DNA from 2 places in the Ramlibacter sp. PS4R-6 genome. Region 2 is predicted to be linked to the other one. Evidence: predicted binding sites of a transcription regulator. Region 2 holds the regulator's gene; the other holds the start of a gene.
The links. The regulator HrcA, encoded in region 2, represses chaperone genes, less so after heat shock. The targets are predictions, from matches to a motif close to TTAGCACTCNNNNNNNNNGAGTGCTAA.

Region 1 (3,407 bases), 320 kb from region 2:
GCGCCGAAGTGAACGTTCTCGCGCGTGCCGCCGCGCATGGTCTCGATGAGGGGAACGAGGGAAGTCACGCGGCCATTATGGCCAGCTCAGATCAGCATCACGGGCCCGCCCGCCAGGTCGGCCAGCTTGTGGGCGTCGCGCACGTAGATGCGGCGGTAACCGAGGCGCAGCACGCCGTCGGCTTCGAGGGAGCGCAATTCGGCATTGAGCTTGGAGCGGCTGGCGCCGAGCAGCGCGGCCAGGTCGGATTGCGAGGCGCGCAGTTCCACCTCTTCGCGCGCGGGCATGTGGCCGGAAACGACGACGAGGCTCATGAGACGGCGCGCGAGCCGGTCACGCAGCGACGCCGAAACCGCGTCGGCGTAGAAGGTCAATGCAGCCTGGAAACGGTGGAGGAGCAGCTTCGGGAACAACTCACGCAGCGCCGGCAGCTCGCGCACCAGTTGCTGCAGGCGTGCGACGGGAATCGCCGCGCCGACCGTGTCGCGCTCGGCGCGGCACTCGGTGACGGGCACCCCGCCGCCTTCGACGAGCAAGGCGGCGCTGTAGAAGCTGCCGGGCCCGAGGATGCCCACGGGGATGCGCTCGCCGCGCGTGTTCAGGCAGCACATGAGCAGCGAGCCTTCGACCACGACCCAGAACGTATCGAGCGGCGTGTTCGCCTCGTGCAGGAGGCCGCCGGTTTCGCAGTGCCGCAGCGTCGCGGCTTCGGCCAGCGCATCGAGCGTGGCAGCCGGCAGGTCGCGGAAGTGCGCGCTGGCGGCGAACGCCAGCCGGATGCGCGCGTACTCCGGACGCTTCGGTGCCATCTCGCTCCTCGTGGCCCGGGCGCGAATGTCCGCAAGGGCACATTCGCGGCGCGGACCGGCCCGACTGTGCCCAAGGGAACAATCCGGCCCCTTGTGGCGCCGCATCATCGCACCAAGTGGCTGCCATGACACCAACTTTCGATCCCGCGGCCGATCTCGAGCGCCGCACCGCGCAGCTCCAGGCGCGGGTGGAAGAACTCGATGCGTTCACCTACACGGTGGCGCACGAGCTGCGCGCGCCGCTGCAGTCGATTTCGGGCTTCGCGCGGGCCATCGAGCTGAACGACGCGGGCGAGCTGTCGCAGCAGGGGCGCTCGCGCCTGCGCCGCGTGATCGCCGCGGCGGCGCAGATGGAGCGCCTGCTGGACGACCTGCTGGCGCTGGCGCGCGCCGACCGCATCAGCCTGCGCAAGCAGCCGGTGGCCATCGACGAACTGGTGCGGGAGGTGCTGCGCGAGCTGCGCCCGGCCTACCCCGCGACGCGCGTCATCGTGAGCGAGCTGCCGCTGGTGCACGCCGACCCCGCGCTGGCGCGGCAGGTGCTGGTGAACCTCGTCGGCAACGCCTTGAAGTATTCCGCGCTGGCACCGGACCCGCTGGTGCAAGTCGCGCTTGATTCGGATGGCGCTTTCATGGTCACCGACAACGGCATCGGCTTCCCGCTGGCGAAGGCGCAGTCGGTGTTCGAGCCCTTCCACCGCGTCACCTGCGACCCCGCCTATCCCGGCACGGGCGTCGGCCTCGCCGTGGTACGCCGGCTGCTGGAGCGCCATGGCGGCTGGATCCGCGCGCATTCCCGCGACGGCGGGCCCACCGTGTTCACCTTCTCCTTCGGCGACTAGCGCGCCGGGGGGGCGCCCCGGCGACTGACCCCAGCTCTTCCGCTGCGGGACGCGACCGCAGCGATCTGTAGGCGCATCACTTGAAACCTCCCCAAAAAGCCTTATCATTGGCACTCGCCGCAACCGAGTGCTAACAGCCGAGTTGGCTCGCAGCCCCGGGGCGTACTCAGTTAATTGGCGCTAACTTTCCCCGGATCGTTGGCGCTTTTTGATGTCCTTCATTAGAGAGAACCAAGGAGAAGCCATGAAACTTCGCCCCCTGCACGATCGCGTGATCGTCAAGCGCCTGGAAAACGAGACGAAGACCGCCTCGGGCATCGTCATCCCCGACAACGCCGCCGAGAAGCCCGACCAGGGTGAAGTGCTCGCCGTCGGCCCCGGCAAGCGCAACGAGAAGAACGGCGACTTCATCGCCCTGAACATCAAGGTGGGCGACCGCGTGCTGTTCGGCAAGTACAGCGGCCAGACCGTCAAGGTCGATGGCGACGAGCTCCTCGTCATGAAGGAAGACGACCTGTTCGCGGTCGTCGAAAAGTAAACCAACACTCAAGGAGTCAATCACATGGCAGCTAAAGACGTCGTTTTCGGCGGTGACGCCCGCGCCCGCATGGTCGATGGCGTGAACATCCTGGCCAACGCGGTCAAGGTCACCCTGGGCCCCAAGGGCCGCAACGTGGTGCTCGAGCGCTCCTTCGGCGCCCCCACCGTCACCAAGGACGGTGTGTCGGTCGCGAAGGAAATCGAGCTGAAGGACAAGCTCCAGAACATGGGCGCGCAGATGGTCAAGGAAGTCGCTTCCAAGACCAGCGACAACGCTGGTGACGGCACGACGACCGCCACGGTCCTCGCGCAAGCCATCATCCGCGAAGGCATGAAGTACGTGGCCGCGGGCATGAACCCGATGGACCTCAAGCGCGGCATCGACAAGGCCGTCACGGGCCTGGTGGAGCAGCTGAAGAAGGCCTCCAAGGCCACGACCACCAGCAAGGAAATCGCCCAGGTCGGCTCCATCTCCGCCAACTCCGACGAATCCATCGGCGAGATCATCGCCAAGGCGATGGACAAGGTCGGCAAGGAAGGCGTGATCACGGTGGAAGACGGCAAGTCGCTCGACAACGAGCTCGACATCGTCGAAGGCATGCAGTTCGACCGCGGCTACCTGTCGCCCTACTTCATCAACAACCCCGAGAAGCAGAGCGCCGTCCTCGACAACCCCTTCGTGCTGCTGTTCGACAAGAAGATCAGCAACATCCGCGAACTGCTGCCCGTGCTGGAGCAGGTCGCCAAGGCCGGCCGTCCGCTGCTGGTCATCGCCGAGGAAGTCGAAGGCGAAGCGCTCGCCACGCTGGTGGTCAACACCATCCGCGGCATCCTGAAGGTCGTGGCAGTCAAGGCGCCGGGCTTCGGCGACCGCCGCAAGGCCATGCTGGAAGACATCGCCATCCTGACGGGCGGCAAGGTCATCGCCGAGGAAGTGGGCCTGACGCTCGAGAAGGTGACGCTGGCCGACCTGGGCCAGGCCAAGCGCATCGAGGTGGGCAAGGAAAACACGACCATCATCGACGGCTCGGGCGCCGGCGCCGACATCGAAGCGCGCGTCAAGCAGATCCGCGTGCAGATCGAGGAAGCCACCAGCGACTACGACCGCGAGAAGCTGCAAGAGCGCGTGGCCAAGCTGGCCGGCGGTGTTGCCGTGATCAAGGTCGGTGCCGCCACCGAAGTCGAGATGAAGGAAAAGAAGGCGCGCGTCGAAGAC
Region 2 (3,407 bases):
GGCATTGCAGTTGCGTGTATAGCTGCAGAGGCAAAGCAGCGATCTCATCAGCGAGGTTTTGCACTCCTGCGCGACCTTCGGGGTAGATCATCTTGTCAATGTGCTCAACCACCTTCGTGACTTGACCCGCCTGATGCGCCGAAATGGTCGGGCGGTCATGAAGACCGACGTCAATTGCGACTGCAAAAAGCAGCCCATTGAGGCGGGCCAAGTCACGCAAGAATTGGAGATAAACAGGTTCAGGAAGATCAGAAATCTTGACCTCGCGCCCGCCACCATATTGGCGACGCATGCTGCGCATCAAATCTTCGATCTTGCGTCGATCCGTTTCGGGGGATACGTAGGCAGCGACGACGCACCAGGATCCAGGGCGTGCTGCATCAGCGGTGAATGTCCCAGATTCGTCTACATAGATGTTCACGGGCTGCCGTACAGGAGTCCACAAAACGCTGGGGGAGACCAGATTTTGGTAGGCCGTGCTGGACTTGAACCAGCGACCAAGGGATTATGAGTCCCCTGCTCTAACCAACTGAGCTAACGGCCTGCCTGAGGGGCATTGTAGGGACGCGCTAAAGACACTGGCTCCCGGCCTGCGCCGGGATGACATCGCTCGCGGGGCTCGCGATGTCACTTGTTATGGCTCAGCGCATTGCTCACCAGCTTGCTCGTGATGTCCACGATCTGGATCATTCGGTCGTAGGGCATGCGCGTGGGGCCTATGACGCCCAGCGTGCCGACGACCTGGCCGTCGACCTGGTACGGCGCGCTGACGATGCTCAGCTCCTCGATGGGCACCACCTGGCTTTCGCCGCCGATGAAGATGCGCACGCCCGCGGCCTGCTCGGAGATGTCCAGCAGGCGCATCAGCTGCGTCTTCTGCTCGAACAGCTCGAAGGCGCGGCGCAGGTGGCCCATGTCCTGCGAGAAGTCGCTCACCGCCAGCAGGTTGCGCTCGCCGGAGATCACCACCTCGTCCTGTTCGCGCAGCGCCTCGCTGCTGGCCTGCACGGCCGTCTGCATCAGGTCGGCGATCTCGCCGCGCAGCTTGTCGACCTCGCCCTTGAGGTGCTCGCGCACCGCCTCGATCGTCTTGCCCGAATAGTTGGCGTTGAGGAAGTTGGCGGCTTCGACCAGCTGCGACTGCGTGTAGTCGTGCGCGGTGAACACCACGCGGTTCTGCACGTCGCCGTCGGGCGACACGATGATGACGAGGAAGCGGCGCTCCGACAGGCGCAGGAACTCGATGTGGTGGAACACCGACGCGCGGCGCGGCGCCATCACCACGCCGACGAACTGCGACATGTTCGACAGCAGCTGCGCCGCGTGCGCGATGACGCGCTGGGGCTGGTCGTGCGGCAGCTCGGGCGCCTTGGCGCCGAAGTCCTCGCGCCGGGCCGTGAGCATGGTGTCGACGAACAGGCGGTAGCCGCGGGCCGTGGGCACGCGGCCCGCCGAGGTGTGGGGGCTGGCGATGAGGCCCAGTTCCTCCAGGTCGGCCATCACGTTGCGGATGGTCGCCGGCGACAGGTCCAGCCCCGAGGCGCGCGACAGGGTGCGCGAGCCAATGGGCTGGCCGTCGGCGATGTACCGCTCGATCAGGGCCTTGAGCAACAGCTTGGCGCGGTCGTCGAGCATATGCATGTCATTTTATCCAGCAGGACGTGGCGTTTGATGCTGTAATTTGCGTCAATGGCCTCCACCTTCCGCAACGTTGCCCTGGTGGGCAAGTACCAGACCACGGCGTCCGGGCCGGGGGGCGGCTCGGCGCTGGCCGCACTGACAGACGTGGCGGAGTATCTCGCCTCGCAAGGCTGCGAGGTGATGCTGGAGCAAGAGACGGCCCTCGCGTCCGGCATCTCGGGCTACGCGTCGGCGGACGTGCCCACCATCGGCAAGCAGTGCGACCTGGTGCTGGTGGTCGGTGGCGACGGCACCATGCTCGGCATGGGCCGGCGCATCGCCCGGTACGGCCTGCCGCTCATCGGCATCAACCAGGGCAGGCTGGGCTTCATCACGGACATCCCGCTCGGCAACTTCCGCGAGGCGCTGGGCCCCATGCTGGCGGGGCAGTACGAGGAAGACCACCGCACGGTCATGGAAGCCAGCGTGGTGCGGGACGGCCGCACCGTGTTCGAGGCCACGGCGATGAACGACGTGGTGGTCAACCGCGGCGCCACCTCGGGCATGGTGGAACTGCGCGTGGAGGTCGACGGGCATTTCGTGGCCAACCAGCGCGCCGACGGCCTGATCGTCGCCTCGCCCACGGGGTCCACGGCTTACGCGCTGTCGGCGGGCGGGCCGCTGATCCACCCCGCCAACCCGGGCTGGGTGCTGGTGCCGATCGCGCCGCACACCTTGTCCAACCGGCCCCTCGTGCTGCCCGAGGCGGCCGAGGTGACGATCGAGCTGGTCTCGGGCCGCGACGCCAGCGCCAATTTCGACATGCAGTCGCTGGCTTCGCTGCTGCTGGGCGACCGCATCACGGTGAAGAGGTCACAGCATCGCGTGCGCTTCCTTCACCCGCGCGGCTGGACCTACTTCGATACGCTGCGCAAGAAATTGCACTGGAACGAGGGGCACTCCTGATATGGCGCTCAGGCGCATCGCGCTGCGCGATTTCGTGATCGTGCGAGAGCTCGAGCTGGAGCTCGACGGCGGCTTTTCCGTGCTGACGGGCGAAACGGGGGCGGGCAAGTCCATCCTGGTCGACGCGCTGCAGCTCGCGCTGGGCTCGCGGGCGGAGGCGGCGGTTGTGCGCGAAGGCGCGGTGCGGGCGGAGATCACGGCGGAATTCGACATGCCCGCTGCGCTCGCGCCGTGGCTCGAGGAAGCCGGCTTCGACAAGGAAGACGCGCTGCTGGTCCGCCGCAGCATCGACAACCAGGGCAAGAGCCGCGCGTGGATCAACGGCAGCCCTGCCACCGCCACGCAACTGCGCGAGCTCGCCGACAGCCTGGTGGACATCCACGGCCAGCATGCGTGGCAAAGCCTCACGCGCGCCGACGCGGTGCGCCAGCTGCTGGACGGCTACGCGGCGCTCGATACGCAGCTGCTGCGCGACGCATGGCACAAGTGGCGCACGGCCGGCAAGACGCTGGCCGATGCGCGCGCCGCGCAGGAGACGCTGACGCGCGAGCGCGAGCGCCTGGCCTGGCAAATCGGCGAGGTGGACAAGCTCGCGCCGGGTGCGGACGAGTGGGATGCATTGAACACCAGCCACACGCGGCTGGCCAACGCGCAGTCGCTGCTCGAAGCCGCGCAAGGCGCGATCGATGCGCTGGAGGGCGATGAAGGCGGCGCCACGCGCTCGCTGGCGCACGCGCAGTCTCTATTGGGCGCACAGGAGCACGTCGAGCCGCAGTTCCGCGAGATCGGCGAAGTGCTGGCCTCTTCGCTCGCGCAGCTGG

Region 1: the regulator HrcA is predicted to act here: its motif matches at 1,759-1,785, upstream of WG903_RS02225 (co-chaperone GroES).

The regions. Positions count from the first base shown of each region.
Region 1 is NZ_JBBHKA010000001.1:459,797-463,203, forward strand. It holds gene WG903_RS02210 (asparaginase) at 1-68, opposite strand, end outside; gene WG903_RS02215 (Crp/Fnr family transcriptional regulator) at 87-809, opposite strand; gene WG903_RS02220 (sensor histidine kinase) at 935-1,651, shown strand; gene WG903_RS02225 (co-chaperone GroES) at 1,896-2,189, shown strand; gene groL (chaperonin GroEL) at 2,214-3,407, shown strand, end outside.
Region 2 is NZ_JBBHKA010000001.1:137,189-140,595, forward strand. It holds gene WG903_RS00630 (DUF3800 domain-containing protein) at 1-421, opposite strand, end outside; tRNA gene WG903_RS00635 (tRNA-Ile) at 468-544, opposite strand; gene hrcA (heat-inducible transcriptional repressor HrcA) at 628-1,635, opposite strand; gene WG903_RS00645 (NAD kinase) at 1,690-2,586, shown strand; gene recN (DNA repair protein RecN) at 2,588-3,407, shown strand, end outside.